2 regions of the Microbacterium sp. 71-36 genome follow, and region 1 is predicted to be linked to the other one. Evidence: predicted binding sites of a transcription regulator. Region 1 holds the regulator's gene; the other holds the start of a gene.
What was found. The regulator LexA, encoded in region 1, represses DNA repair genes until DNA is damaged. The targets are predictions, from matches to a motif close to TCGAACANNTGTTCGA.

Region 1 (15,590 bases):
TCCAGGTCGACGAGGTGGATCCACGCCGCGCCCTGCCGTGCGAAATCCATCGCGGCATCCACCGGGTCGCCGTAGCTGGTCTCGGTGCCCGCCTCCCCCTGTGTCAGTCGGACGGCCTTGCCGTCGGCGACGTCGACCGCCGGGAGAAGGACAAGCTCGGGCGTGGACGCGAAATCGTTCATGGCTCCTCGTGCCGGCAGGCGCCTCTCGCCAGCCCGGGCACGAGGTCACACAGTAGTCGCGCGCAGCCCGTCGATCCAATTCGCGAGCAACCGGATGCCGGCCTCCCCCGACTTCTCGGGGTGGAACTGCGTCGCGGCGAGCGGGCCGTTCTCGACAGCCGCCAAGAAGGGCTCGCCGTACGTGCACCAGGTGAGAACCGGCTCGGGGAAGGGTGGCGTGACCTCGAGCGACCACTCTTGCGCCGCATACGAGTGCACGAAGTAGAAGCGCTCGTCGGCGATCCCGTCGAACAGGCGCGAGCCCTCTCCCGCCGAAACAGTGTTCCATCCCATGTGCGGGAGGACGGGGGCCGAGAGCTCGGATACGGTACCGGGCCATTCGCCCAGTCCCTCGGTGTCGGTGCCGCGCTCGATTCCGCGCCCGAACATCACCTGCATGCCCACGCAGATCCCGAGAACGGGCCGGCCGCCGGCCAGGCGGCGATCGATGATCTCGCCGCCGCGGCTGGCGTTCAGGGCGCCCATCACGGCGCTGAACGCACCCACACCGGGTACCAGCAGCCCGTCCGCGTCGAGGAGCAGCGACCGGTCGGAGGTGAGACGTGCGTCCGCACCCGCCTCGATGAGAGCCTTGACGGCCGAGTGGACGTTGCCCGAACCGTAGTCGAGGACCGCGACGACGGGCCTGCTCACAGGGCGCCCTTGGTGCTGGGGATGCCGTCGACGAGCGGGTCGAGCGCCTTCGCCTGGCGGAACGCGCGCGCCAGGGCCTTGTACTCGGCCTCGGCGATGTGGTGCGGATCGCGGCCGCCGAGGACACGCACGTGCACGGTGAGTCCGGCGTGGATCGAGATCGCCTCGAACGAGTGGCGCACGAGCGAACCCGTGAAGTGCCCGCCGATGAGGTGGTGCTCGAAGCCGGCGGGCTCGCCGGTGTGGACCAGGTAGGGGCGCCCGCTGATGTCGACGACCGCCTGGGCGAGAGCCTCGTCGAGGGGGACGAGCGCGTCGCCGTAGCGCGAGATGCCGGCCTTGTCGCCCAACGCCTGACGAATCGCCTGTCCGAGCACGATGGAGGTGTCCTCGACGGTGTGGTGCGCGTCGATGTGCGTGTCGCCCGTCGCGGTGACACGCAGGTCGGTCAGCGAGTGCTTGGCGAAGGCCGTCAGCATGTGGTCGAAGAACGGCACGCTCGTGGAGATGTGGCTCGCACCCGTTCCGTCCAGATCGAGGGACAGCTCTACCCGGGACTCGCTCGTCTCGCGGACGATCGTGGCGGTACGGGGCGTGACGGGGCCGGTCATGCTCGCGATCCTACCGACGCCAGGGCGTCGAGGAACGCGGTGGTCTCGTCGGCCGTTCCGGCGGTCACACGCAGGTGGTGCGGAATTCCGACGTCGCGGATGAGCACGCCGCGGTCGTAGAGCGCCTGCCACGTGACCGCGGGCTCGTCGACGCCGCCGAAGAGCACGAAGTTCGTCCACGACTCGTGCGCGGTGTACCCCAGCGCCGCCACGGTGGCGGAGATCCGGTCACGCTGGGCGACGATCTCGTCGACCATCGAGAGCATCGTGTCGGCGTGCCCCAGCGCCGCGGTCGCCGCGGCCTGAGTGAGCGCACTGAGGTGATACGGCAGGCGCACGAGTCGGAGTGCGTCGGCGATGGCGGGGTCGGCGGCGAGGTACCCGACCCGGGCCCCGGCAAAAGCGAAAGCCTTGCTCATCGTGCGGGACACCACCAGACGCGGGCGTCCGGGGAGCAGTGTGACCGCGGAGGGCTCGTCGTGGGGGGCGAACTCCTGGTACGCCTCGTCGACGATCACGATGCCGTCGGTGACCGCGTAGACGGCCTCGATCACGTCGAGTCCCAGCGGAGTGCCGGTGGGGTTGTTCGGGGCGCACAGGAACACGATGTCGGGGTTCTCGCGCACCACCTGCTCGGCGGCGAACGCCGGGCTGAGCGTGAAGTCGTGTTCGCGCTCCCCCGCGATCCACTCGGCACCCGTGGCGCGCGTGAGGATCGGATACATCGAGTAGGTGGGAGCGAAGCCCATCGCCCGACGACCCGGACCCCCGAACGCCTGCAGAACGTGCTGCAGAACCTCGTTCGACCCGTTGGCCGCCCAGATCTGCTCGCGGACGAGACCGTGGCCCAGATAATCCGCGAAGGCCTCACGCAGGGCGGTGAACTCGCGGTCGGGGTAGCGGTTGACGTCGCGCAACGCCCGCGCGATGGCATCCAGGATGTCGTCCGCCACTTCGGACGGCACGGGATGCGTGTTCTCGTTCACGTTGAGGGCGACAGGCAGGGCCGCCTGCGGCGCCCCGTAGGGAATCATTCCCCGGAGGTCATCGCGAAGAGGAAGGTCGTCGAGGCGCACGGTCACCTCACCCATGGTAGGCGGCGACGCTCCCGCAGATCACCGCCCCGGCGCGTAGGCGGTGGGGATCGCGATGCGCTGCCCCGCCGTGACCGAACCGTTCTGGAGAGCGTTGAGGCGTGCGATCTCGGCGACGACGTCGCGAGGATCGGACCCGGGGGCGACGTCTTCGGCAATCGACCAGAGCGTCTCGCCGCTCATCACGGTGATCTCGGTGAAAGTTCCGGCGGACGCACCCGCTTCGTTCGAGGCGAGGGCGGCCCCGCCGCCGACGACGGCGAGTGCGAGCGCGACGACCACGGGGAGCGCGGCCAGGAAGGCGAACACGCGACGTCCGCGCGCGGTCAGACGCAGGCGGGTGGCGGGGGCGGTGACGACGATGCTGGTCATGGTGTGCTCCTCAGTGGGGAGAGATTCGCACCCCACCCTCGGCCGGGAGGGCGGTGGTGCGAATCTGTATTCCGAATTTATCTTCGATACTGTGAACCTGTCAACACCGGGTCAGTCGGAGAACGATCGAACGCGACACGCGGAGAGCTCCGCAGCGATCGAGTGATCCACCGGATACGGTTTCGACGAGGAGACCTCACCACGGACCTCCGACATTCGAATTTCCGCCGCATCCACGACGCGGCGCGAGGGGAGCACACATGACCGACGCGACGACCGCAGCCGGCCGCGAACGGCCGCAGACCCGGCGCCGGAAGAGCCTGAGCGACAAGCAACTCGCCATCCTCGAGGTCATCCAGCGCTCGATCGCCCGGCACGGCTACCCGCCGAGCATGCGGGAGATCGGCGACGCGGTGGGACTCAAGTCGCTCTCGAGCGTCACCCACCAGCTGAACCAGCTCGAGCTCAGCGGATATCTCCGCCGTGACCCCGGGAAGACGCGCGCGATGGAGGTGCTGATCGACCTGCCCGGCACCGCCGCCGAGAACCCCGCCGACACGGCACCCGCGGTCGGCGACGCCGCCCTCGTCCCGCTCGTCGGCCGGATCGCCGCGGGCGTGCCCATCACCGCCGACCAGCAGGTCGAGGAGATCTTCCCCCTTCCCCGCCAGCTCGTCGGCAAGGGCGAACTGTTCATGCTCAAGGTCTCGGGCGACTCGATGATCGACGCGGCGATCTGCGACGGCGACTGGGTGGTCGTGCGGACGCAGTCCACCGCCGAGAACGGCGAGATCGTTGCGGCCATGTTGGACGGAGAGGCCACCGTCAAGACCTTCCGTCGCCGCGACGGCCACACGTGGCTCCTCCCCCGCAACTCCGCGTTCGAACCGATCCTGGGCGACGAGGCCATCGTCCTCGGCCGCGTCGTGGCGGTCCTGCGTACGGTGTGACATGTGACGGCGCCGCGGGAGGCCGGATGCACGCTTCTCGGCGCGCATCCGGCCTCCGCCGTTCCGGGCCCGTGTCCACAGGCGTCTGATCGCGGCCGGTCGACACCCCTAACATGACAAGGACACCTCGAGAGAGCGAGTCCCGTGTCGTCTCCCAGCGCCGCCGCACCTCCGCCCTCCGACGTGCCCGGCGTTCCGGCCGATCCGGCCGTCGGAGCGCCGCCCGCGGAGCAGGCCGCCCCGCTCCCACCGTCGGCCGGGGGTCGGCGTCCGCGCGCGAGCGTCGTGGTGCTCGCGGTTCTGCTGACCGTCTTCGTCGCCGCCGTCGGACTCGGATTCCTGTGGTTGGCCACTCAATTGCAGGAAGCCCGCACGCAGATCGACGATCAGCGGCAGCAGATCGACGACCAGCAGCAGCGCCTCGACGAGCAGCAGGAGATGATCGACCGCAAGGAGCAGTTCGGTGCGGCGATGAACGACCTGTACGCGACAGTCGATCCTCTCGTCGGCCTCCCCTACGCCACGATCGTGCCGTGGTACCGCGTGGAGGATCTCGCTGATCGCGCGTGGATCCACCGGCGGAACCCCGCTGCGCTCGATCAGGACGTCGCCGATCTCCGGAGACTGACATCGGAGATCTCGGTCCACTCGGCCGCGGTGGCGGCGCAAGCGGCCTCGAACGCGTCGGGGACCGCGTGGGAGGCGACCCTCGACAGCCTCGGACGGGGCTGGGTCTCGACCGTCTTCGAAGACGCCACGCCCTGCGGTGCCACCGCTCTGGCGTGCGTCTCCGGCGCGGAGCCGTTCACCGTGCACGTCCGGGCCGGCTCCCGCACGGACCCGACCATGACCGACTGGATCCGCACGGGCGCCGCCTATCACGAGTACGCCCACGTCCTGCAGTTCACCAACCCCCAGCCGACGGACGACGCCCTCGCCTCCTTCGGCGGCGACGTCGAGACGATGGCCGACTGCTACGCACTGACGTTCCTGGACGGCTGGTCTCTCGATCACGAGGTCGCGATCGACGCCTACTCGTACTACGAGGTCAACGTCGGGTACGGCTACACGTGCGACGCGAACCAGCGTCAGGTCATCCGCGACTGGGTCGGTCGCCTGGGCGTGACGCGTCAGGTCGTCGGCGGCTGAGAGGCCCTCGCCCGCGGGCGGACGCACCGGGAAGGTCGCGTCCCCGCGGCGACCGACGCACGGCGCGGCATGTCCGACCCGGTCCGTAGGGTGGATGCCATGCCGCAGACGCTCCCCTACGGATCCTGGCCCTCTCCCCTGACGCCCGAGACGGTCTCCCGATCGTCGCCGCGGCTGGACGGTGCGCGCCTCGTCGGCGGCGACGTCTGGTGGGGCGAATCGGTCCCGAGCGAGGGCGGGCGCGTCGCCGTGCGGCGGCGACGTGCGGACGGATCGATCGAGACGGTGCTGCCCGCGCCCGGAAACGCGCGGTCCTCCGTCCACGAGTACGGGGGCGGTGCGTGGACCGCGTCCGACGACGGCGAGCTGTTCTACGTCGAGAAGTCCGACCAGCGCGTCTACGCGCTCCGGCCGGGCGGAGAGCCGCGCGCTCTGACCCCCGCGGACGGCAACGTCCGGCATGGCGGCCTGTCCTGGCAGCACGACGCCCTCCTCGCGGTCCGCGAGACCCACGGAACCGGGCGGGTCCCCGCGCGTGCAATCGTGCGGATCCCGCTCGACGGCTCCGCCGCGGAGGTGCTCGCCGCGGGCAGCGCGTTCCTCGCCCACCCCGCGCTCTCCCCGGACGGACGACGCCTGGCCTGGATCGCGTGGGACCACCCGGACATGCCGTGGGACGCCACCGTCCTGCGGGTCGCGGATCTCGCCACCGGAGCCGTGCGCGATCTCGCCGGGGGCGATCGGCGCGCGCCGCTCCAGCCGGTCTGGATCGGTGACGACGAGCTGCTCTACGCCGACGATCCGGAAGGCCGGTGGAATCTCTTCCGCCGTCCGCTCCAGGGCGATCCGCAGCCCGTCGCCCCGGCCGACGCCGACACGGGCGGACCGGTCTGGGTCCTCGGTACCCGGTGGTTCGGCGCCACCCCCGACGGGCGCATCATCGCCGTGCGCACGGACGGCGGCGACGAGATCGTCGAGATCGCGCCCAGCGGCATCCGCCTGCTCGACGTGCCGGTGGTCGCAGGCGCCTCGATCGACGATGTGCGGGGCGCACGCGCCCTCGTCTCGGGTTCCGACGCCACGGGACTGTCGGGGCTGTGGTCCATCGACCTCGACACCGGGGAGATCGAGCGGGTCGGAGGCGGCGACCATCCCGGTGCCGAATGGATGCCGACCGCCCGCGCGCTCACCACCGAGGGCCCCCACGGCCCGGTGCACGCCTATGCGTACCCGCCGACGAACCCCGACGTGACGGCTCCGGAGGGCGAACGCCCACCGTACGTCGTCCTCGTCCACGGCGGTCCGACCTCTCACGTCGGCCCCGCCCCCTCGCCGAAGACGGCCTTCTTCACGAGCCGCGGGATCGGCGTGCTCGACGTCAACTACGGCGGTTCCACGGGCTACGGCCGCGGCTATCGCGAGCGACTGCGGGGTCAGTGGGGGGTCGTGGATGTCGACGACGTCGCGGCGGCGGCATCCGCTCTCGCCTCCGCCGGCCTCGCCGACCCCCGACGCCTCGCGATCGCCGGCGGATCCGCGGGCGGCTGGACCGTGCTCGCCGCCGTGACGAACACCGACGTGTTCTCGGCCGGGATATCCCGCTACGGCGTCGGCGATGCGCGGGCGCTCGCGGAGGACACCCACGACTTCGAGGCGCGCTACCTCGACGGTCTCATCGGGCCGCTCCCCGAAGCCGAAGCGGTCTACCTCGACAGGTCACCGCTGACGCACCCGGAGCGCTTCCGTGTCCCTCTCCTGATCCTGCAGGGCGCGGAAGACCGCGTCGTCCCGCCCTCGCAGGCCGAAGCGATCCGCGATGCCCTCGCCGCCCACGGAGTCGCGCACTCGTACGTCCTGTACGAGGGCGAAGGTCACGGCTTCCGTCGAGCGGAGACCGTGGTGGACTCCCTTCAGCGCGAGCTCGGCTTCCTCGGCGCGGTGTTCGGGTTCGACACCCCCGGCATCCCTCCGTTCACCCTCGACTGACCGGGCGGACACGACGACGCCCCGCCGGGCAGCGGGGCGTCGTCGTAGCGGAAGTCGATCAGGCTGCGAACGGAGCGAGTTCGGCCGCGAGTCGCGCACCGACGTGCGCGTGCAGGAACGTTCCCTGCTCGCGATGCTCCTGCGCCACGATCAGGCCGGTCTCGTGGACCGCCGAGACCAGGTCACCGCGGTCGTAGGGCACGACCGCCCGCACTTCCACCGCGGGGAGGGGCAGCGCCTCCTCGATCGCGGCCCGCAGCTCGTCGATGCCCTCGCCGGTACGGGACGACACGAACAGGGCGGCGGGGGCGAGCCCGCGCAGGACGAGCCGATCGTCGGGACTCAGCAGATCGGCCTTGTTGAAGACCACGATCTCGTGGCCGAAGTCCGCGTCCACGTCTCCCATCACGTCGCGCACCGTCGAAAGCTGTGCCGCGGGGTCCGGGTGCGACGCGTCCACGACGTGGAGGATGACGTCGGCATCGCCGACCTCCTCCAGCGTCGAACGGAACGCCTCGACCAGCTGGTGCGGAAGGTTGCGGACGAAGCCGACGGTGTCGGTGAGGGTGTACACGCGGCCGTCGGAGGTCTCGGACCGGCGGACCGTGGCATCCAGGGTCGCGAACAACGCGTTCTCCACCAGCACCCCGGCGCTGGTGAGCCGGTTGAGCAGGCTCGACTTGCCGGCGTTGGTGTACCCGGCGATCGCGACGGACGGGATCGTGTGACGCTTGCGCTCCGCGCGCTTGGCCTCGCGGGCGGGAGCGAAGTCGCGCAGCTGCTTGCGCAGCAGCGCCATCTTGGTGCGGATGCGGCGGCGGTCCAGCTCGATCTTCGTCTCACCGGGTCCACGGGATCCCATGCCGGCGCCGCCGGCACCGACCTGACCACCCGCCTGACGAGACATCGAGTCGCCCCAGCCGCGCAGGCGCGGGAGCAGGTACTCGAGCTGCGCGAGTTCGACCTGGGCCTTGCCCTCGCGACTCTTCGCGTGCTGGCTGAAGATGTCGAGGATCACCGTCGTCCGGTCGATCACCTTGACCTTCACCACATCCTCGAGGGCGCGCCGCTGGCTGGGGGCGAGCTCCGTGTCGGCGATGACGGTGTCGGCACCGACCGCGGCGACGATGTCGCGCAGCTCCTGCGCCTTGCCGCGCCCGACGTACGTCGCGGGGTCCGGGTGGGGGCGACGCTGCAGCACGCCGTCCAGCACCACCGCACCGGCCGTCTCCGCCAGGGCGGCCAGCTCGCGCAGCGAGTTCTCGGCATCCGTCTGCTCGCCCTGCGGGTGCACGCCGACCAGGACCACGTTCTCGAGACGCAGCTGTCGGTACTCGACCTCGGTGACGTCTTCCAGCTCCGTGGACAGTCCGGGCACACGCCGAAGCGCCGCGCGCTCCTCGCGATCCCACTGATCTCCGTCGGCCGATCCGCCGTAGGCGGTGGCGGCGTCCTGAAGCGCCTGAGCTGCGCCGAAGACCCGGACCCCGCGATGCGCATCGGCGCGCGCGAGCACACGGTCGACCGGGTCGACCGGCGTCTCGTCGATGCTCGGGGGTGTGGTCTGTTCGGTCATGTGTTCCTTTCGACCGCGGGCGGTGCCGCGGCATCCTCGCACTTTAGTCGCCCCCACGGCGGAGGCTCCGGTCCGCTACGCTTCCATGGCATGGGGAGCGACCACTATTTCAGCGCGTCGCCGTCGAGTCCCGAACAGTTCCGCCGCCTCCGTGTCACCCTCGCCGGGCGTGAGCTCGAGGTCGTGACCGCCGGCGGTGTGTTCAGTCCGGACCGACTGGATGCCGGTACTTCGGTGCTCCTGGCCAACACCCCGGCCCCACCCGCCGGTGGGCACTTCCTCGACCTGGGAAGCGGCTGGGGTCCGATCACGCTGAGCCTGGCGCTGGATGCTCCGCACGCCACCGTCTGGGCCGTCGACGTCAATGAGCGTGCTCTCGACCTCGTCAGACGGAACGCGGAACTCCTCGGACTCACCAACGTCAACGCCGTCCGCCCCGAGGATGTTCCCGACAGGATCTCCTTCCGGACCATCCGGTCGAATCCGCCCATCCGAGTGGGGAAGAACGAGCTCCACGGCATGCTGGAGCACTGGATCCCCCGTCTGGCGGAGCGTTCCGACGGATGGTTCGTGGTGCAGCGGAACCTCGGCTCGGATTCACTGCAGCGGTGGCTGACCGCGACGTTCACGAGCGGATTCTCGGTGCACCGCGCCGCGACCGGGCGCGGGTACCGGGTCCTGCGCGTACGTCGTCACGGCTCGCCGCCGAGCGAACCGATCGACGTCATCACCGACGCGATCTGAGGCGCCGGGATCCCGCGGCGGTTCAGGCGAGGGCGACTTCTCCGGTGAACACCAGGGATGCCGGGCCGGAGAGGAACACGCGCCCCTCGGCGACGCGCACGCCCAGAGTTCCGCCTCGCGTCTCGACCACCCACGCGTCGGGCGCCGCGGATCCGGCCCAGTGGCGTACGGCGAGGGCCGCGGCCGCGACACCCGTCCCGCAGCTGAGGGTCTCACCGACGCCGCGCTCGAACACGCGCATCGTGATCGCCCCGACGCCGTCGCGCACGAGCGGGTCGGCCGGGACCACGAACTCCACGTTCGCCCCGTGCCGAGGCGCCGGGTCCAGGACCGGCTGATAGGCCAGCTCCGCGCCCTCGAGCTCCGCGTCGGAGGAGAGCGCCACGACCACGTGCGGATTGCCGACGTCGACACCGACCCCCGGCCGCGCGACGGCCAGGCCCTTGGCGCGCACCAGTACGTCGCCGGGCTCGATGGCGAACTCCCCCAGGTCGACCTCGAAGCCGCGGTCGCTGCGGGTCAGGGTCTTCACTCCCGCACGCGTTCCGATGCGCAAGCCGCCGGCGATGTCCGCGAGACCGGTGTCGGTCAGGTACCGGGCGAACACCCGCGTGCCGTTGCCGCACATCTCGGCCTTGGAACCGTCCGCGTTGCGGTAGTCCATGAACCACTCGGCGCCCGCGGCGGCGGCCTCCGCCCCCTCGTCGATCGCCGCGGACCGGACGACGCGGAGGAGGCCGTCCGCACCGATCCCGAAGTGGCGGTCGCAGAGGATCGCGACCTGGTCGTCGGAGAGGTCGAGCTCGCCGTCCGGGTCGGACACGATCACGAAGTCGTTACCGGTGCCGTGGCCCTTGGTGAACGCGAGAGTCGCCATGGCATCCAGTCTAGGGATCACCGCCGCACGACCGTCGTGCACGTCGTCAGGTCGGACCGCCAGGTCCGTCGACGATCAGGCGACGCCCCGTCGCCCAGGTCTCGAACGAGACGTACCCCAGCGCGTCGTAGAACCCCCGCGCGGAGGCGTTGTCCGGCCGCACCATCAACTGCACCTTCGGACAGCCCATGGCCTCCAGGAGTCGTTCGACCTCGGCCACGAGCGCTCGCCCGATCCCCTGCCCTCGGTGCGAGGGAGCCGAGGCGAGGTAGTACAGCCAGCCACGGTGTCCGTCGTACCCGGCCATGACGCTACCGACCACGGCGTCGCCGTCCACCGCGACGAGGAAGAGCTCGGGCTGCACGGTGAGCTTGCGTCGGATGTCGGCACGCGGATCGTTCCACGGCCGCGTCAGCCCGGCCTGCTCCCACAGGGCCACGACCGCGTCCTCGTCCGCGGTCTGGAACGACCTGATCCGCACGTTCACCCCGCCATCTCCTCCGCCAGCGCGGCCGCGGACACGGTGCGCGCGTCGATCCACCGGGCGTCGGCATACCGACGGAACCACGACACCTGGCGTCGGGCGTAGCGCCGCGTGAGCGCCTGGGTCTCGGCGATCGCCTCGGCGCGCGTCATCTCACCGCGCAGCTCCGCCAGCGCCTGCGCGTATCCGATCGCCCGCGCGGCCGTGGCGCCGCGCTCGATCCCCGCGGCGCGCAGATCGGACACCTCGTCGAGCAGACCCTGTTCCCACATCCCCTCGACCCTCGCGTCCAGCAGACCGACGAGGGTCTCGCGCTCGATCTGCGTCGCGAGGATGGACGTCTGCGGATGCCAGGGATCGGGTGCGGCGGGAAGTGCACCCCCGTGAGTGTCCTCGCCCAGCGCCAGCACCTCGAGCGCGCGGATGACGCGTCGTCCGTTCCGCGGATCGATACGCGCGGCGGCCGCGGGGTCGCTCGTGCGCAGGCGCTCGAAGAGGACGCCCGGCCCCACGCGCTCGAGCTCGGCCTCGAGCCCCGCACGGACGGCGGAATCGCGCGGCGGGAAGCGGAAGTCCCACAGCACGCTCGAGACATACAACCCCGAACCGCCCACGAGGATCGCATCCGCCCCGCGCGCGAGCACGGCGCTGATCGTCTGCCGCGCCGTCGGCTGATACCAGGCCACCGCGGCCTCGTCGGTGACGGCGAGGGCGTCGAAGAGGTGGTGCGGGATGCCACGCCTCTCGGACTCGGGAAGCTTGGCCGTCCCGATGTCCATGCCGCGGTACAGCTGCATCGCATCGGCGTTCACGATCTCCGCGGCGCGTCCCCGACCGCGCAGAGCATCCGCCAGATCGAGCGAGAGGCGGGTCTTCCCGGTCCCGGTCGCTCCGACGATCGCCCACACCCGCGGGGCGGCGTCGGCGATCACCCGCCGATACGCAGGCTCGGGAGGCCGAGCGACACGGCACGGGGGGCACCCGCATCGGCGCTCGGCGCCGGCACGCCGCACGACTCCGCCTGCGCGCGGTCCCAGGCGTCGCCCGCGCGCGTGCGGCGGATGCGCAGCGGCTCGCCCGCCACCGCATCGGCCAGGAGATAGAACGGCGCGGCGTGCGTCACCGCCACCGAGACGACGTCGCCCGGACGCGGGAGCGCCGAGCCCTCGGACACCTCGAAGTGCACGAGACGATTGTCTTCGGCGCGCCCCGTCAGGCGTCGCGTCGCGGCATCCTTCTTCCCCTCGCCCGTCGAGACCAGCACCTCGAGCCGGCGGCCGAGCTGCTTCTGGTTCTCCTCGAGGGAGATGCGTTCCTGCAGGGCGATCAGACGCTCGTACCGTTCCTGGACGATCGCCTTGGGCACCTGGTCGTCCATCGTCGCGGCGGGAGTGCCCTCGCGGATCGAGTACTGGAACGTGAACGCGCTCGCGAAACGGGAGGCCTCCACGACGCGCATGGTCTCTTCGAAGTCGGCATCCGTCTCGCCCGGGAATCCGACGATGATGTCCGTCGTGATCGCGGCGTGCGGGATCTGCTCGCGGACGCGGTCGAGGATGCCGAGGAACCGCTCACTGCGGTAGGACCGGCGCATGGCCTTGAGAATCCGATCGGATCCCGACTGCAGCGGCATGTGCAGCTGGGGCATGACCGACGGAGTCTCGGCCATCGCCGCGATCACGTCGTCGGTGAACGCCGCCGGGTGCGGGCTGGTGAAGCGGATGCGCTCCAGACCATCGATCTCACCCGCGGCGCGCAGGAGCTTGCCGAACGCCAGACGGTCACCGAACTCGACACCGTAGGAGTTCACGTTCTGGCCGAGCAGTGTCACCTCGATCGCCCCGTCGTCGACGAGCAGCCGGATCTCGTTCAGGATGTCGCCGGGTCGGCGGTCCTTCTCTTTGCCGCGGAGGCTCGGGACGATGCAGAAGGTGCAGGTGTTGTTGCAGCCGACCGAGATCGACACCCACCCGCTGTGCACGGAGTCGCGCTTCGTGGGGAGCGTGGAGGGGAAGACCTCGAGGGATTCGAGGATCTCGAGCTCGGCCTCGCCGTTGTGGCGCGCGCGCTCGAGCATGCCCGGAAGCGACCCCATGTTGTGGGTGCCGAAGACGACGTCGACCCAGGGGGCCTTCTGCTGCACGGCATCTTTGTCCATCTGGGCGAGGCAGCCTCCGACGGCGATCTGCATCCCACCGTGCGCGTCCTTGCGGGACTTCAGGTGACCGAGGGTGCCGTAGAGCTTGCCGGCCGCGTTGTCGCGCACGGCGCAGGTGTTGATGACGACGACGTCGGCGTCGGTGCCCGCTTCCGCCCTCACGTAACCGGCGCTCTCCAACGAGCCGGAGAGGCGCTCGGAATCGTGGACGTTCATCTGACAGCCGAACGTGCGCACTTCGTACGTGCGTGCACGGCCGTCGGCCGTGAGGGCGGCCTCGGAGGGCGCGATGATCGTCGGTGTCGATACGGGGGTCGTCATGATGCGTGCCATTCTAAGCGCCGGTCAGACGAGAGGCGGGGTCGGGATCGAGCGCGCACATCCGGCGCAGGACGTCACTCGTCGGGGGTGAACCGGACTCCCGACGACGCGGCCGGTCGTGAGAACGGCGCACGCCGGATGCCCGCCTCGGCCAGGGCCTGCCGGGCGGCCTCGAGCGAGACCGAAGAGGAATAGCCCCGACGAGCGAGCTGTCCGGCGAGTCGACGCAGGCTGGCGTCGTAATCCTTGCCGCCCACGTTGCGCGCCTTGGAACGCGCGAACTCCAACGCGCGCTCCGCGTCGTCATCGGGCAGCTCGGCGATCGCGGCATCGGCCACTTCACGCGAGATGCCGCGCTTGCGGAGCGTCTGCACGACCGCACGCCGGCCTTGCCCTCGACGCTCGATCGCCGACATCGCCAACTGCTCGGCGAACGCTTCGTCATCGAGGTAGCCAAGGTCGACGAACTTCGCCACCACCTCCTCGATGACGGACTCATCGACACCGTCGACTCCGCCGAGCGCCGTGCGGGCCTCCGCCAACGACAGGGATCGGCCGCGGAGCTTGCGCAGGAGAACCCCCTCGGCGCGGTCGCGGATCTCGTCCGGCGTCTCGGTCGGAGCCGAGTCGGCGAACCCGCTGCCCGGGCGGGACCAGTCCGGCGTCTCGCCGTCGCGCGGCGGCGAGCCGTGGTCGTCGGCGCTGGGGGCCCCGGAGGCGGGAGAGCGCGCGCCGAAGAGCGGAATGACCGGTGCCAGGCCGTCGCCGGTCATGCGGCCGCCCGCACCGCGCTCCGCCGCAGCGGAGACGCGGCCCGGGCGGCTGGCGTCGTCGGTCATCAGGCGGGTCGGCGGGCGGCGAGCTCGTCTGCGGCCGGAGCAGCGGCGGCGGCAGGAGCGCCGATGCCGAGCTTGCCCTTGATCTTCGACTCGATCTCGGCGGCGACGTCGGCGTTCTTGATCAGGAAGTTGCGGGCGTTCTCTTTGCCCTGGCCCAGCTGCTCACCGTCGTACGTGTACCACGCGCCCGACTTCTTGACGATGCCGTGCTCGACGCCGAAGTCGATCAGGCTCCCCTCGCGCGAGATGCCCACGCCATAGAGGATGTCGAACTCGGCCTGCTTGAACGGGGGCGCCATCTTGTTCTTGACGACCTTCACGCGGGTGCGGTTGCCCACGGCCTCGGTACCGTCCTTCAGCGTCTCGATGCGACGGATGTCGAGGCGGACGGACGCGTAGAACTTCAGCGCCTTTCCTCCGGCCGTGGTCTCGGGCGAACCGAAGAACACACCGATCTTCTCGCGCAGCTGGTTGATGAAGATCGCCGTCGTCTTGGTGGTGTTCAGACCACCCGTGAGCTTGCGGAGCGCCTGAGACATCAGGCGCGCCTGCAGACCCACGTGGGAGTCTCCCATCTCGCCCTTGATCTCGGCCTCGGGAACGAGGGCGGCCACGGAGTCGATGACGACGAGGTCGATGGCGCCGGAACGGATGAGCATGTCGGCGATCTCGAGCGCCTGCTCACCGGTGTCGGGCTGCGAGACGAGGAGAGCGTCGATGTCGACGCCGAGCTTCTTCGCGTACTCGGGGTCGAGCGCGTGCTCGGCGTCGATGAATGCCGCGATGCCGCCGGCGCGCTGCGCGTTGGCGATGGCGTGGAGGGTCAGCGTGGTCTTACCCGAGGACTCCGGGCCGTAGATCTCGATGATGCGGCCACGGGGAAGGCCGCCGATGCCGAGTGCCACGTCGAGGGCGACCGAGCCGGTCGGGATGGTCTCGATCGGGGCGCGCTCGTCACTGCCCAGTCGCATGACCGAGCCCTTTCCGAACTGCCGGTCGATCTGGGCGAGGGCCGATTCGAGGGCCTTCTCGCGCTCTGCGGGTGAGGGCATGACGTCTACTTTCTTCTCGCGTTCCGGTCGCCTATAGGCTGTCGCGCTCCCCTCCGACGGAGGGGATGCCCGACAAGGCGTTCAGAGTGTCGTTCGACATCGATCACGTTAGGGAGGGCCTCCGACATCGGCGGAGGAAACCCCGGCTTCTGTGGACGAGGACGTCCGAAACTCCGATGTGCAGGAGCCTACGCGCAAATCGAACGAAGATTCGATGACACGCCGCACGGCGCGCCGCGACACCCGAAGACGCGGAACGGACGCACGGGCCGCCCGAACCGTCCCGCGGTCACCGCGCGGGGTGGCCGATCAGCGGCGCCGCGGGTCGAGACGCCCCACGCCGTACCGTCGCTCGCGGGGCACGTCCGTCTCCTCGCACAGCGCGAGCCAGACGTCACGGGGGTCGACACCGGCAGCAAGCGCATCGGCGCTCGTACGGCCCGCGACGGAGGTCAGCACCAGGTCGGTCAGCAACGAACTTCCCCGCGCCCCGAACTCATCG
Region 2 (15,590 bases), on a different contig from region 1:
GGCATGAGGTGTTCCGACAGCGCCAGCAGGGCGGCCTCCTTCTCTTCCGGAGGGACCACGGATGCCACCCCGTGCACGACCGCGCAGCGATACCGCATCGAGCTGTCGAACAGCGAGCGGGCGTACTTCAGTCCGAGCAGGTGCGTCACGGTGAGGCACACCGGTGCTCCCGCGGCGATCCGCCGGAAGAAGTCGCTCCCCGTCGACCCGTGGATCAGCACGTCGTCGCCGTCGCGACCGATGCCGACGGGCAGGGCGATCGGTCGGCCGTCGCGCACGATGGCGAGGGTGGCCGCGAGGGATCCGTCGAGGATGTCGTACAGGGCTGCGCGGTCGGTGACCTGGTACTGCGGGAGGCGGCGGACGCGCGTGAGCGGGGTGACGGGCAGGTCGGTCATATCTCGATCTCAGTCGATCGAGTGGTCCAGTACATAGGCCGGTTCTCGCGTTTCCATCTGGACCAGTGCAGGCTGGAGCGATGATCGCATCCGGCATCCTGGACCGTTCCTCGACCGTGCCGCTGCACGTCCAGCTCACGCACGGACTGCGGGGCGCGATCGTCGACGGCCGGTGGGTGGCGGGGGAGTCGTTGCCGTCGACGCGGGCTCTCGCCGGCGACCTCGGCGTTGCGCGCGGCACCGTCGTCGCGGCGTACGAGACCCTCGCCGGCGAGGGGTATCTCGTCGTGCGGCCGGGCGGACGGACGACGGTCGCGGCGCTCCCCCCGGGCGGGGTCGGCCCGGTGGACGCGCCGACCCCGCATCGGCCGTCGGATGCCACGGCGATCGATCTCCGCCCCGGGAGGCCCGGCACCCGTGGCCTCGCCGACGCGGCGTGGCGGTCGGCATGGCGGCGCGCGAGCGCCCGCGATCCTGAAGCGGACGTCGACGACGAGACCGGGCTGCCGGCGCTGCGCGAGGAGATCGCCCGCCACCTCAGACGCACGCGCGGGCTGGCCGTGGATCCGACCGACGTGATCGTCACCGCGGGGACGAGCGATGCCCTGCTGCTGGCAGCGCTGGCGCTGTCGACGCCTTCTCATCGGAGGCCCGGGCGCTTCGGGGTCGAGAACCCGGGGTATCCGCGGGTGCGGGCGGTCCTTTCGCGCGTCGGCGTCGAGGCGGTTCCGCTTCCGGTGACCATCGACGGCGGTCTCGACCTCGATGTCGTCGAACGACACCGCGACCTGGACGCCGTGGTCGTCACGCCCCACCACCATTACCCTCTCGGGAGTCGGATGGATGCCACGGCGAGGGCACGCCTGATCGCCTGGGCTCGCGGGACCGGGACGGTCGTGATCGAAGACGACTACGACAGCGAGTTCCCGCACGGCCGGGCGCCACTACCGCCGCTGCGGCTCCTCGACCCGCACGGGGTGGCTCTCGTCGGCACCGTGTCGAAACTGCTGAGTCCCGCGCTTCGCTGCGGCTGGATCATCGCCTCGGGTCGTGTGCGCGAACGGTTGGGGGCCGCGCGCGCCGATCTGGACCTTCCCGTCTCGAGCGTCCTCCAGCACGCGCTGGCGTCGTATCTCGCGGAGGGTTCGCTCGCCCGGCACACCGCCCGTCGGCGTCGCGACTACCGCCATCGTCGGCGACTCGTGCTGGAGGCGCTGGAGCCGGTCGACGGTGTGCAGTTGGCGGCGATGAACGGCGGGCTCCACGCGGTCGTGCTGTTCGGTGAGCGTGAGACGGGGAGCGCCGGCGGATCTCGAGGACAGTCGCCGGAGCCCGGTGCGGTCGTCGCCGCGATCGCCGAACGCGGTGTGCTCGTGTCGGCGCTGTCCGAGTACGCGGTTCCCGGTGCCGCGGCGGATCTTCCCGCCGGCATCGTGCTCGGGTACGCCGAACCGACGACGCCGCAGTTGACGCGAGCGCTCGCCGTCGTCGCGGATGTGCTCGCGGCGGCGAGCCCGAGGGGTGCGCGGACCTGATTCCGGGATCGGCCGGTCGGCCAGGACCGCGGCCGGACGCGCGGCGACCGAAACGACGGGCTGCCGGTGTTGCGGGGCGGGAGACGTGCGGATGCTCGAGTTCCGGGGTGCGAGACGTGCCGGATCGCCGGGCTGCTGGTGTTGCGCGGTGCGAGAGCGGTGGGCTGCCCGCGTCGCGGGAGGGAGAGCTGCCCGCGTCGCGGGAGGGAGAGGTGCGGCGATCAGGCGCCGGGGCTCGTGACGGTGGCGGTCAGGTCATCCGGGTTCAGGCTCGTGGGGGTCGCATCGCGGCGATCAGAACCCGGGCGACCGGGCCGCCCTACCAGACCCGGGGATCAGAGCAGTCGGGGACCCGGAACAGGGGGGGGCAGAACCGCGGGGAACCAGAACCGCGGGGAACCAGAACCGCCGGGGATCGAACAGCGGGGAATCAGAACGGCGGTGGATCGAACGGCGGTGGCTCAGAACTGCGGGGGATCAGAACCGCGGTGGCTCAGAACTGCGGGGGATCAGAACCGCGGTGGCTCAGAACCTCGGGGTGTCAGAACGGCGGCGGATCAGAACGGTGGGGGATCGGCATCCGGCACGAACATCACCCGCGCGGGAACTCGTTCGCGATGCTCCTGACCGAGCGGGCTATGGAATCGCAGCGTGCCGTCGCGTTCCTGCGTGACCGTCCATTCGGTCTCGGTCTTCAGGGTGTGGTGTCGCACGCAGAGGTGGCACAGATTGTCGAGACGCGTGGGACCGCCCTCGTGGGCCTCATGGTTGTGGTCGATCTGGCATCGGGCGATCGGTGCGCGGCAACCGGGTGCGCGGCAATGCCTGTCGCGGGCGGCGAGGAATCGGCGCTGGCATGTCGTCGGTGCGTATCGGTCGACCTCGAGCACGGAGCCGGTGACGGGATCGCAGAGGAGGCGGTCCCAGCCCGGCGCACGCGCGGCCAAGTGTCGCGCGGTGTCGGGGTCGATCGGGGTGAGGCCGTCGATGCTGGCGCCGCCGTCGGTGCGGCCGATGAGCGTCAGGGCGGGCACGGTGACCTGGACGTGTCCCCGGATCGCGCCCAGGCCGCCCGGGCAGACGGTGTCGTCGGTCGGGTCGATCGCGGGAGCCGCGGTGAGCAGCAGGTCGGCGCAGAGGTCCGCCCCGATCTGCGCCAGGGTGCGAGTGTCCGACCAGGTGTCGTCTGAGGGAGCTGCGCTCATGACCGCTTGCGTCTCGGGGGCGGATCGAGCGGTCTCGGACATCGTGGCGGAGGTGTCCGCCTCGTGACTTGTGGTTTCCGCGTGCGCCACGACCTCGTGTCCCGCTGCCGCCTGCGCCACTGCCGTCTGCGCCACTGCCGCCTGCGCCACTGCATCGTGTCCCGCGACTTCGGTTCCGTGCGCCTCGGCTTCCTCCGGCGAATCTCGCTGCTCTTCCCCTGCATCGGCCCCGATCGCGGCGGCGCGAATGGCGGCAGCCTGCCGTCGCAGCCGGTCGCGGATGCCGTAGGCCACCGTTGCGGGGAGGATCACGCTCAGCTCGGCCATGCCGTCCGCCAGGTCGCGAACGCTCACACCGCGCGCCGCTGCGGCGCGCGCGTGACGCGCGGTCATGCCGATCGGGTGGACGCTCTCCGCGAGCTCTCGTCCGAAGGCCTTCACTCTCCCGGGGGAGTCGTGCTCAGCCCTGGTGAGGACGACCTGCTCCCACCCGGCGCGAGTCGCATCGTCGTCGAGGACGATGCCCGTCTCGAGGATGGCCTGCGCGTGCCGCACGCCGATGCGTCCCTCGGCGAGGGCATCCACCGTTGCGGCGAACTTCTCGGTCAGGGTGTGAGCATCGGACAGCTCTTTCTGCACAGTGAGGTCGTGGCTGTGCGTCGCGACGGCGACCTCGAGCGCAAGTGAGCGGATCGGCATCTCCCGTTCGCGGGTGGCGCGGGAGCGGGAGCGCGCGACCTCGTCGAGCGCGATCCGGAGCGCTTCTGCCCGGAGCCTGACGAGCGCGGCATGAACGCGTGCTGCCCGGACCGACTCGTCGCGGATCGCCGCGACGAGCTCCCGCAGCCGGTCGTCGTCAATCGACGACGGTTGCGGGATGGGGATCGGGGGCATGGGTCAAGAGTAGAACGTATGTTCGAATAAATGGGGTGATGTCACCCGGAGAAGTGCAGACAATCACCCGGGTTGCGGGCCCCCTCGGCCCGGTCGTCGGCGAGCCGACGTCTGCGGCACGGATTCCCCGGCGGCACGCACGGTGACCACCTCGCGCCGCGCCCCCAAGAGAACGCGACCCGCCGAGCGGCCGACCGCCGCCCCCAAAGGCGAGACCCGCCGGGCGGCCGATCTCCGCCCCGAAAAACGCGAACTGCCGGGTCGCCGACCCCCGCCCCCGCAAGGCGAGACCCGCCGGGTCGCCCATCCCCGCCCCAAAAGGCGAGACTTGCCGGCCACCTATCCCCGCCCCAGGATCTCCAGTGCCGCCATCGCCGCGTTCTGCCCTCCGATGCCGCTCACGGCGCCGCCGCGTCGAGCCGACGAACCGCAGACCAGGATGCGGCTGTGCTCGGTCTCGACGCCCCACCGCTCGGCAGCCCCGCGCTGATCCGAAACCGCAGCGCCACCGCCCGGAACGCCTCCGCCACCACCCGGCGCCGCCGCACCAGCGCCGCCGCCCGGAACGCCCCCGCCGCCATCCACCGCCGCACCAGCGCCACCCGAACCGACCTGCGAGTCGCCGGAGTCGCCGTCGAGCCACGGCCAGGACAACCCGCCGTGGAAGATGTCGCCGCCGATCATCCCGAGCGAGCGTTCGAGATCTGTCGTGGTGCGCGCCTCGATGCACAGGCGTCCGTCGGGGGCCGTCATGATGCAGTCGCGCAGGGGCTCGGCGAGCACCGAATCCAGCGACTGCTGTGCGGCGGCGAGCAGTCTCGCGCCCGCGGCGACGGGGTCTTCCTCTTCGATGAGTCGGTGCGGAACCTGGAGGCCGAACAGTGTGAGCGTCTGCGCCCCGCTCGCCCGCAGATCGTCGCCGAGGATGGTCGGATCGGTGAGCGAGTGGCAGTAGATCTCGGCCGGGAGGGGCGAGGGCACGAGCCCGGCCGATGCGGCGGCGTAGGCGGCATCCAGTTGGGTCATCGTCTCGTTGACGTGGAACGTTCCGGCGAACGCGGCCTCGGGCGAGACGGACGTGTCCTTGAGTCGGGGCAGCCGCGACAGCAGCATGTTCACCTTGATCTGCGCGCCCTCGGGTCGGGGCGCCGTCGTCGGGGCCCCACCCGCGGTGAGGAGCCGCGCGAGGACGGCGCGACCGACGCCGCTCAGCACGACGTCGCCGATGAACGCCTCGGTCCGGTCGGACACCGCGCGCACCTCGCCGGACGGCGACACCGCGACCACGTCGACACCCGTGCGGATCTCGGCACCCGCTTCGCGGGCCGCCCGTTCGAGCTCGGCCGTGACCGCGCCCATACCGCCGACGGGAACGTCCCAGTGGCCGGTCTCGCCGCCGATGACGTGGTACAGGAAGCAGCGATTCTGTGCGAGCGACGCGTCGTCGGACGACGCGAACGTCCCGATGAGTCCGTCGGTCAAGGCGATTCCCCGCGCGAGGTCGCTCTCGAGCGACGCGCGCAGCAGTTCGCCCAGGGGGCGTCGGGTGACGGCCTCCCACAGCTCGTCGTCGCCCACGCGCGCTCGCACGTCGTCGGCCGTGGGCAGCGGCTCGGTCATCGTCGGGAACACCGCGCGTCCGAGCGGGGCGAGCCGCTCGCCGAACGCCGCGAACCGCTCGGCCTCGCCGGGGTCGCCGAGCGTCCGGGTGAAGGAGGCGGCGGTCGCCTCGGCATCCTGGGTGTCGATCAGGATGCCACGGGTCGGATCGGCGGGATCCGGTGTGTAGGAGGAGTACCGGCGTCGCCGCAGCTCGATGTGCAGGTCGAGGTCGTCGATGATCTTCTGCGGCAGCAGGCTGACGAGGTACGAGTAGCGCGACAGGCGCGCGTCCACCCCCGGCCAGGGGCGTTCGGAGACGGCGGCGCCGCCGACGGCATCCTGTCTCTCGAGGATCACCACCGAGCGGCCGGCGCGGGCGAGGTACGCCGCCGCGACGAGGGCGTTGTGCCCACCGCCGACGATGACGACGTCGTATCGAGTGGTCTCCGGGGGGTTCATGTCCCCACGCTAGCGACGGTCGCCGACATCGCCCAGAGGGTGGCATCCCAGTACCGTGGATGCCATGACATCTGCCGCAGACCTGCTCGAGATCGCCACTCGCATCGCGCGGGAGGCCGGCGACCTGGCCGCGCGGCGGCGGCGCGAAGGACTCGAGGTCGCGACGAAGTCGGTCGCGGCCGACATCGTCACCGCGGCCGACAAGGAGGTCGAGGCGTTCGTCCGCGCCGAGCTGGAGCGGGAGCGCCCCGAAGACGGCTTCTACGGCGAGGAGTCCGACGCGCGGGAGAGCCGCAGCGGCATCACGTGGGTCGTCGATCCGATCGACGGCACGGTGAACTACGCCTACGGGATCCCGGCCTGGGCGGTCAGCATCGCCGCGGTGGAGGGATCCGCAGATCCCGCCACCTGGAGCGCCGTCGCCGGGGTCGTCTACAACCCGGTCTCCGGCGAGATGTTCCGCGCGTCCCGCGGCGGGGGAGCGTGGCTCGGAGAGACCCGCCTCTCGGTCACGGCCGATGTCGGACCCGCCGGCGGGCTGGTCGCCACCGGGTTCGGATACGACCCCGCCACGCACGCGCCGACCCTCGAGCGGCTCGCCCGCGTGATGCCGATCGCGCGGGACATCCGCCGCATCGGCGCCGCGTCGCTCGACCTGGCATCCGTCGCCGCCGGGCGGATGGATGCCTACTACGAGAAGGGCACGAACCCGTGGGATCACGCCGCGGGAGTGCTGCTCGTGGAAGAGGCGGGCGGCAGGGTCGGCGGCGCGCCGGGCGGGCGTCCGGGCAAGGGCATGGTCATCGCGGCGGGCCCCGGGTTCTACCCGCGGCTGGAGGAGATCCTCGAACCGGAGCTGTGAATCTCGGAGCCGCTCATGGCATTCCCAGTGATGCCGGGTTAGGGTAGTTACCTGTTCGTTATTTTCGCGACCCGAACCTGCGGAAATGGCAGAAGCCCGAAAGCCCGAAGCCGTCGCGCCTGCGACATGAACCGAGAGCCCCCGCGCGTTGCCGTCAGAAGCCCCCGAGACTGAGCCCGCCCGCACGCGGCGATCCAGTCGCCCCTCCGCCACGCCCGTCGCCGCCGAGTTGACGCGTGCCGAGCGGCGTCGTCGCACCTCCGTGGTGGTCGCCGAAGACTCGGCCCCCGAGTCGGTCGCACTCGATCCGGCCCCCGTCGACGCGGAGCACGCGTCGCAGCCCGAGATCGTCGAGCAGGTCGCGGCCGCCGTCGTCGAGACGGTGATCGCCGCCACGATCCAGCCGACCCTGCCCGCTCCGCGTGGTCGATCGTCGCGTGCCGCTGCGAGCTCCGCCACCCCCGAGGTGACGGAGGCCGAAGCGATCGCGACGACCGAGACCGCGGCATCCGGTGCCCTCGAGGTGGCCGTCGTCGATGAGCGTCGCTCCGACGACGAGGTCGCTGTCATCCTGCAGAGTTCCGATGCGGCCGAGGCGACCACGCCCGTCACGCTCCCGACGTCGCCGATCACCCTCCCGGTGTCGCGTCGCAGCCGCCGTCGTCCCGTCGCCGCCGAGTCTCCCGAGCCGGTCGCGGCGCCTGAGCCCGCCGAGCGGCCGGCGGCCGTTGACGAGCCCGCCGCCGACGAGCCCGCGCCCCGCTCATCGGCCCCCGCGGACGAGATCGCCGACGAGTTCGAAGCCGCTGCGCGCCTGTTCTCGTTCACGGGCGAGAACGCCGTCCAGCGCCCCGCGGCCGAGCCGGTCGCCGAGGCCTCGCGTCCGGTCACCCAGGGCCTGCCCGTGGATGCCGCCCCCCGCCGTCGCAGTGGACGCCGGGTGGCTGCCGCCTCCTTCTCCGTCGGCGTCATGGGGCTGGTCGGACTTCTGACGGTCGGGATGACGATGCCCGTCAGCGCCCTCGCGTCCGCGAACGGAACGGCCAACGTCGCCGCTCCGGCAGCGGTCGCCACGCAGAACCTCGCCGTCGGCGGCGGAGACGTCGAGGGCGGTTCGATCCAGGCGTATGTCGCTCCGGCGCAGTCGCAGTCCGCGATCGTCGACCGTGCCGACGGGTACTCCGCGGCCACCTACGCCCAGGTCGCCGCCGACACCGGCATCAAGAACCCGAGCGACTTCTACGTCAACGACACCTCTGCGGCCATTCAGTGGCCGTTCGCCGTGGGCGTGGGGATCACCTACGGCTTCGGCATGCGCGACGGTGTCATGCACGAGGGCGCGGACTTCGTCCCCGGCGAGGGCGCCCCGATCCAGGCGATCGCCGACGGCGTGGTCCGCGAGGCGACCGAGGCCGGCGGCGGCTACGGCGTCGTGGTCGTCATCGACCACAAGATCGACGGACAGCTCGTCTCGAGCCGCTACGCCCACATGCTGTACGGCTCGCTGCAGGTCAAGGCGGGCGACACCGTCCACGTCGGCCAGGTCATCGGCCACACGGGCAACACCGGTCACTCGTTCGGCGCCCACACGCACTTCGAGATCCTCATGAACGGGACGGTCGCCATCGACCCGATCGTCTGGCTCCGCGCGAACGCCGGACGCCACTCGCTCGATTAGAAGAGGCCGCCAAGCTCTGATATTCTCTTCTAGTTGCCCGGAGCGATCCGGGTACGCCCCGATAGCTCAGTGGCAGAGCACTTCCATGGTAAGGAAGGGGTCGTCAGTTCAATCCTGACTCGGGGCTCAGAGCATCTCCTTCGCGGGATGCCACGCGGCGGGGTAGCTCAGTTGGTGAGAGCGCACGACTCATAATCGTGAGGTCGCGGGTTCAAGCCCCGCTCCCGCTACATCTCGGACAGGTTAGCTGTCTTACTCGAACAATTGTGCCTCCGGCGGACCGCTTCTGTGTCCCGAGCCCGATGCTCGTGCCTGTCGTCACTGCCGTGAGTTCGGCAGCCGCTTGTCTGTGACGGCAGCTTTGGACAGGCGTTTCCATAGACGTGATCTGCGGACGTTTCTCCGGCGCCGTCTGTGCATGTGGTGCCTCGTGGGCGCTCCGTTTCGGTTCGCGGACTGGCCCTGCGCTTCGCGGCCGACCGTCGTGACTTTCCTGAAACATTTCTATGTGTAGGGTGAGCATCACCTGGGGACCAGGTTCTTGTCGCTCCGTTCGGGCGAGCTAGTCGGGGGTAGGTGTTGCTGAGTCGCGCGCGCATTTTTTGGGTTTCGGCGGTCGCGATTTTCGCGCTTCTCGTGGGTGTGGGGGTTCCTGCGCAGGCGGCTGAGGTGCCGGTGTCGGAGCCCCCGGTCGAGGTGAACGAGCAACCGGCACTCCCGGCAGGCGAGGCCCCTGAGGTGGTGGCTTCCGTGCCGGAGGGGTCCTTCGATGCGCCGACGGAGGAAGTCGCTCCGGAGCCTGTCTCGACGGTCGCGCCTGCCGCGCCCGTAACGACATCGTTCGAGTCGAGCAAGATCGATCACGACAACCTCGAGGTGGTCTCACGGGCGGAGGATTCGACGACGTACCGGACGCCCGATGGTGGGTTGGCGAAGTACCTCACCCCGGGACCGCAGAACGTCGAGACCGACGAGGGCTGGAAGGAGATCAACACTGACCTGTCGTCTGCAGACGATGGGTGGAAGGTGGACGATCACCCGCTGAGCCCGGAATTCGCGGCGTCCGCGGATGATACGGATGTCTTGTCGGTGTCTCGTGGTGGGCACGATGTGTCGATGTCCCTGATCGGGGCGGTCGAGGGGGAGGTGGCTGCGCCGTTCTGGTTCTGGGACGACCACACCGAACTGACCTACCGAGATGTCAAACCGGGGATCGACCTGGAGTACGAGGTGCAGTCCGGTGGGGTCAAGGAGAACCTGGTCCTGAAGACGTTGCCGACGACGAACGCCTGGGCGTGGCGGCTTGATCCGGGCTCGTTGACGCCGACTCTGAGCGAGGACGGCTCGGTCGCGTTGTCGGACGTCTCCGGCAAGACGGTGTTGCTGATTCCGGCGCCGGTGGCGTTTGATTCCTCGGGGGAGCAGGGCCAGCGGGAGCCGGTTTCGATTGCCCCGACGCCGCGGCTGGCGAAGTCGTCGGATGGTACGTGGCGCTACGGCTTGCAGGTCTCCTACCAGTGGCTCACGGACCCTGCGCGGGTGTACCCGGTCACGATCGACCCTGGTATTGCGCTCACGGGCAGCACGGCGTACAAGTCCGACGGGGTGGTGCAGAACAACGCTCTGTATGTCGGAAACACGCGCCAAAGCAACTCGAACGTGTATTGGCGGTCGGTTGTCACCTTCGACTACGGGAGCATCCCGGGCAAGTTCATTGCGGAGTCCCAGCTGCAGTTCGCGTACGCCGATGAGGGCACGACCTCCAGCCAGCAGGGCTGGGTGCACCAGGCCAGTTGCTCCGGCTACGAGTGCCGCTCCCAGCACCTCACCGGGTACAACCTCGGCGATGACTGGGCTCAGACGGACGGGTGGGGGCTTGCGCAGCGTCTGGTCGATCGTTTCCGGGTCAACGATCGACCCGCGTGGTTGGTCGGCGGGAACGAGGACGGCTCGTACTCCTTCAAGAGCCTCGATGTTGGAATGTGGGTGGAGTATTGGGATTTCCCGTCGGTGTGGACGAGTTCTCCCACGAATGGAGCCAAGGGTGTGAGCGTGGCACCCGTCCTCACGCTTGGCGCATCAAACCCGGGAAACCGGACGCAGAACTACGCGTTCGAGATCGCCACCGACCCGGGCATGAGCAACTTTGTCTTCACGAATTCGTGGCAGACGGGCACGAGTGTCCAGATCCCCGAGGGTGTGCTGCGTCCGGGCACGGACTACTACTGGCGAGCCCGTGTAGTTGACGATGCGAACGGTCACCTCGGGCAATCGACGGATAAGTACTCGAGCGTGGTGAAGTTCACCACCAACCAGGTTCCGATGCCCCCGGTGGGTTCGGCGACGCCGGGCGCGTTGCAGACGGAGGCTGTCCCAGCGGTGACGACGCTTACGCCGACGCTGCAGGTCGACCATGTCGCGGACACGGATTCGGTCGGGGGGTCGATGACGTATCAGTTCAAGATCGCGACGGGTTCGGATGGGAAGTCGGGTGCGGTGACCGCGTCGGGGTGGATCGCGCCTGGGGCGGACGGGAAGGTGAAGTGGACCGTCCCGGTGGGTGCGTTGCAGGACGGTGGGGTGTACAGCTGGAAGGTCGCAACCCGTGATGGGGCAGATACCAACTGGTTCAACCCGTGGGTCAAGCGGTTCCGCGCCGACTTGCGGTTGGGATCGTCCGGCCCGTCGCCGTTCGATACCACGGGGCCGGTGACAACCAACCTTGCCAACGGGAACGCGACGGTGTCGTTCGCCTCGCCCACCGTCGATGCGCTCGGCGGCCCGATGGGTATGTCGTTCACCTACAACTCCCAGGAGGTGCCGGGAGCGAACCGTGGCCTGACGGGGGAGTACTTCGATGCCCGCGTGAGCAGCGGAGCCCCGAGCAGTTTCGATCTCACCGGCAAGGTCCCCGTGTTGGTGCGGACGGACCCCGGGGTGTATTTCGACTGGGGAACCCGTGCCCCCGCGGATGCGCTGCCAGCGGACTACTTCATGGGCAGGTGGACCGGGTTCATCACCGTCCCGCCGGCCTTCGTCGGCAAGCAGGTGCAGTTCGGGCTCCGTCAAGACGACGGCGCGCGCCTCTGGGTGAACGGTGAGAAGCTCGTCGACAACTGGGCCCTCTCCTCACCTGCAAAAACATGGGGTCCCGCGCGCCAATTCGGTGGCAACGCGATGCCGGTCCGGTTCGAGTACTTCGAGAACAACGGCACCGCCGTCGCTGAGATGTGGGTCCGGGTCGACGGCGCGGAGTACGTCGTCCCGCCGAACTGGTTCACCAAGAAAGTACAGACCCTCCCCGAGGGCTGGGGTGCGTCCGTCCCAATCGCGGGTGCGAGCTCTAACTGGGTGTCCGCGCAGATCACGGATTCCTCGATCATCCTCACCGACGTCACCGGCCGTGCCCACACCTACCTCAAGGTCTCCGGCGGTGGATATCAAGCCCCGTCCGGTGAATACGGTGTGGCCAGCCTCGACGGCAGCGGACTCGTGGTGTTCACCGACGAAGACGGCACCGTCTACCAGTTCACCAAGGAGGGACGGGTGTCTTCGGCCACTCCGCCGGAGGATGTCCGCAAGGCCGCCGCGCCGCAGACGATCCTGAACGCGAACGGTGTGGCGACGCAGATTGTGGACCCGGTGTCCAAGAGCGGCAGCACCTATCTCCGCCAGGTCACCTTCACCTACCAAGACGGTGGCCAGCAGGCCTGCCCGACGCGGTCCGCGACCGGGTACGCCGCGACTCCGGTGGACATGCTGTGCAAGATCGCCTACCCCGACGGGACGAACACGCAGCTGTTCTACAACACCGAAGGTCAGCTCGCCCTGGTCCTGGACCCGGGCAACGAACGCACCATGTTCGGCTACCAGTCCAACGGGTGGCTCAAACAGATCCGCGACGCCACCGCCAACGACAGCATCCCCGTCGAGGCTGCCTCCGGCACCGACGACGCCGCATCCACCCGCATCACCTACACGGGAGACAAGGTGACCACGGTCACGCTCCCCGCACCCGACGGAATCTCACAAAGCACCCGACCCTCCCGCACCTACGGGTACGAGAGCGGGCGCACCTCTATAACGATCGCCGGACTCACCGATGCCGTGCAGTGGGCGGAGTACGACGCCGCGTGGCGGCAGACCGCTCGAGTGAGCGCGATGGGCGTGCGCACAACCCAAGCGTGGGATTCCGCGAAGGACCTCGTCCTCTCCAGCACGGATTCCACGGGACTGGTCTCCACCCGCATCTACGACACCGTCGACCGGGCGGTAGAGAGCTACGCGGCCGCGCCGGCAGCGTGCTTCGGGAACGATCGTCGACCGATCAGCGACCCGACCTCCGTGTCCGCGTGCGGTGTGGTGCCGGCGAAGTCGTCGACCGTGTACGACGGGGGCCTGAACGGGCTGCAGGTCGCGTGGTACACCAACACCCGCAAACTCCAGGGAAAGCCCACCCACTACACCCTTGGCGTCGGTAACACCGACGGCAGCATCAACATCGACTGGGGAAACAACTCGCCCGTTTCTGGCACCATCTCCGCCGACAACTTCTCCGCCCGCCTGACGGGACTGATCACGTTCCCGCAGGCGGGGACCTTCCAATTGCGCGCGTTCGCCGACGACGGTGTCCGAATCTGGCTCAACGACGTCCTCGTCCTCGACAGGTGGTACGACGGCGGCCAGAACGCCGACAGCAACACCTTCACCGTGACAGCCGGTGAAGTCCGCCGCATCCGCATCGAACACTACGAGAACACCGGCTACGCCGCACTGAAGCTGCTCTGGAAAACCCCCGGCGCCGCCGACTTCACCACCGTCCCCGGGACCCAGCTGCGGCCCGATTACGGCCTCGTCACGAGGTCCCAGGTCGATGACGCGACCTCGGTCTCTGGCGCCGCCGCTCCCACCGTCACCACCACGACCGCGTATCAAGACCCGATCGTCGGTCAACCCACCCAAACCGCTGTCGACCCGAGCGGACTGAACCTCAAGACCACCGCAACCTACGAGACGCTCAACGGCACCGGCTGGCTCCGACAGCTACGCCGCTCCCTACCCGCGGCCTCGGCGGTCGGCCCGACAGACGCCAATAGCACGACCCGCACGTACTTCAGCGACACCGGAACGTGGAGCACAGCGAATTGCGGCGTCCCCGCAGGCACCCCGCAGTTTGGCAAATTGAAGTCCGTCACTGGCCCCACACCGGCGTCCGGTACTCCCATCACTACGAACTACTTCTACGACGTGATGGGACGCCTCGCTGGTACCAAGGTTGACGGTGATACCGCCTGGTCCTGTACCACCTACGATGCCCGAGGCCGCGTCACCAAACAGGTCACTGCCGGACCCACCGGCGTCGCTAGCACGACGGTGAACACCAGCTACAACGCCACGGCGACCGGTCTCACCGTCGCCGTCACCGGACCTACGATCGCGGGCTCGACGAACTCGACGGTCACGACCAAGACTGACCTGCTCGGCCGCACCACGTCCTACATAGACGTGTGGGGGACCACAACCACGCCCACATACGAGGCACTCACGGGTCGTCTGCTCAAGGTCACGACAACAGCGACCGGTATTCCCAGCACGGATACCGAATACACGTACGACCTCGATGGGAAGACCACGCAAGTCAAGAACGCGGGACAGGTCTACGCCACGCCCACTTACGACGCGGTGCAGCGCCTCAGCAACGTTAGCTACCTCGGCGGTGCCACACTCGACGTGACCTGGGACGCCAAACGTGGAAGCGTGCAGAAGAACACCTGGACATTCCCCGGGTCATCCGCGATCACGGACTCGGTCACCCGATCGGTCGCCGGCCGCATCGTGCAGGAGAAGATCGTCCAAGGCGCCAAGACGTACACATCTACATACGGTTACGACAGTGCTGGCCGGCTGATCAATGCGAAGATCCCAGGGCACGACCTGACCTACCAATTTGCATCCACCGGCGGCTGCGGCCCCAACACTGCCGCCGGAGCATCCGGCAACCGCACCGGGTACGTCGACGCCTACACCGCGCCGGGGACAATCACGCCTGTCACCACCACCACGCAATACTGCTACGACTGGGCCGACCGCCTCTTGTCCACGACCGTCGCTGGCGCGCCCAGCGGCGCAACAACTATCGCCGACGGACTCGCGGCCAGCGACATCGCCTATGACTCGCGCGGCAACACCAGCCGGATTGCCGACATGACCCTCGCCTACAACTCGAGCGACGCTCATACTGGTACCACATACGCTGACGGCACTACCGTCACCATCACCCGCGACGCGACTGGGCGCGTTGTCTCGCGCAGCACAGACCCAGCCGGGCCAACCGCCCAAACGACCGTCCGCTATGTCTACGCCGGGGCGGGCGACGTGCCCTGGGCAATGGTGCCAGCCTCTGGTGCAGCAACTCGGACGATCATCCTTCCTGGCGGCGTGAGCGTCGACGTTCCGGGGGCCGGAACGGTGACGTGGGCATACCCATCACTTCAGGGACACACCATCACTACGGGCGACGGGAACGCCATTACTGGCATCCGCCTGTACGACCCGTATGGGCAGCCCCTTGCTCCCGTGAGCTTGGCCATCGGAACCACCGAGGCCGACGATTCGGGTTCCGTCAATGAAACCAGTGGATGGTACGAGGCGGCGCAGAAGTTGACGGAGTCGGTCGGCTCAACCCTGATGGTTGAGATGGGCGCTCGTTTGTACGTGCCCGCGCTGGGCCGGTTCTTGCAAGTCGATCCTGTAGAAGGCGGCGTCGACAATGATTACGTTTGGCCCACCGACCCCATCGGCAAGAATGACCTCACGGGCAACTTCGAAGTCGACTGGCTGACAGTCCTCGATGTGGCATCAATAGCCCTCATGTTTGTGCCGGGAGTCGGAACGGTTGCTGGACTGGGAATTCGCGCAGCGACTTTGGGTGTCCGCTTCGGGATCGCGCTCGCCGCT

Region 2: the regulator LexA is predicted to act here: its motif matches at 4,043-4,058, upstream of BGO45_RS06385 (HNH endonuclease signature motif containing protein).

What each region holds. Positions count from the first base shown of each region.
Region 1 is NZ_MKTP01000009.1:60,337-75,926, reverse strand. It holds gene priA (bifunctional 1-(5-phosphoribosyl)-5-((5-phosphoribosylamino)methylideneamino)imidazole-4-carboxamide isomerase/phosphoribosylanthranilate isomerase PriA) at 1-182, opposite strand, end outside; gene hisH (imidazole glycerol phosphate synthase subunit HisH) at 228-875, opposite strand; gene hisB (imidazoleglycerol-phosphate dehydratase HisB) at 872-1,486, opposite strand; gene BGO45_RS16455 (histidinol-phosphate transaminase) at 1,483-2,577, opposite strand; gene BGO45_RS16450 (LysM peptidoglycan-binding domain-containing protein) at 2,602-2,952, opposite strand; gene lexA (transcriptional repressor LexA) at 3,213-3,902, shown strand; gene BGO45_RS16440 (hypothetical protein) at 4,047-5,051, shown strand; gene BGO45_RS16435 (prolyl oligopeptidase family serine peptidase) at 5,151-7,037, shown strand; gene hflX (GTPase HflX) at 7,096-8,613, opposite strand; gene BGO45_RS16425 (methyltransferase) at 8,704-9,357, shown strand; gene dapF (diaminopimelate epimerase) at 9,380-10,234, opposite strand; gene BGO45_RS16415 (GNAT family acetyltransferase) at 10,281-10,721, opposite strand; gene miaA (tRNA (adenosine(37)-N6)-dimethylallyltransferase MiaA) at 10,718-11,650, opposite strand; gene miaB (tRNA (N6-isopentenyl adenosine(37)-C2)-methylthiotransferase MiaB) at 11,647-13,197, opposite strand; gene BGO45_RS16400 (regulatory protein RecX) at 13,272-14,036, opposite strand; gene recA (recombinase RecA) at 14,036-15,088, opposite strand; gene BGO45_RS16390 (DUF3046 domain-containing protein) at 15,398-15,590, opposite strand, start outside.
Region 2 is NZ_MKTP01000001.1:1,293,827-1,309,416, reverse strand. It holds gene BGO45_RS06395 (pyridoxamine 5'-phosphate oxidase family protein) at 1-398, opposite strand, end outside; gene BGO45_RS06390 (PLP-dependent aminotransferase family protein) at 479-1,933, shown strand; gene BGO45_RS06385 (HNH endonuclease signature motif containing protein) at 2,491-4,032, opposite strand; gene BGO45_RS06380 (NAD(P)/FAD-dependent oxidoreductase) at 4,372-6,093, opposite strand; gene BGO45_RS06375 (inositol monophosphatase family protein) at 6,158-6,955, shown strand; gene BGO45_RS06370 (peptidoglycan DD-metalloendopeptidase family protein) at 7,221-8,633, shown strand; tRNA gene BGO45_RS06365 (tRNA-Thr) at 8,689-8,760, shown strand; tRNA gene BGO45_RS06360 (tRNA-Met) at 8,790-8,863, shown strand; gene BGO45_RS06355 (PA14 domain-containing protein) at 9,210-15,590, shown strand, end outside.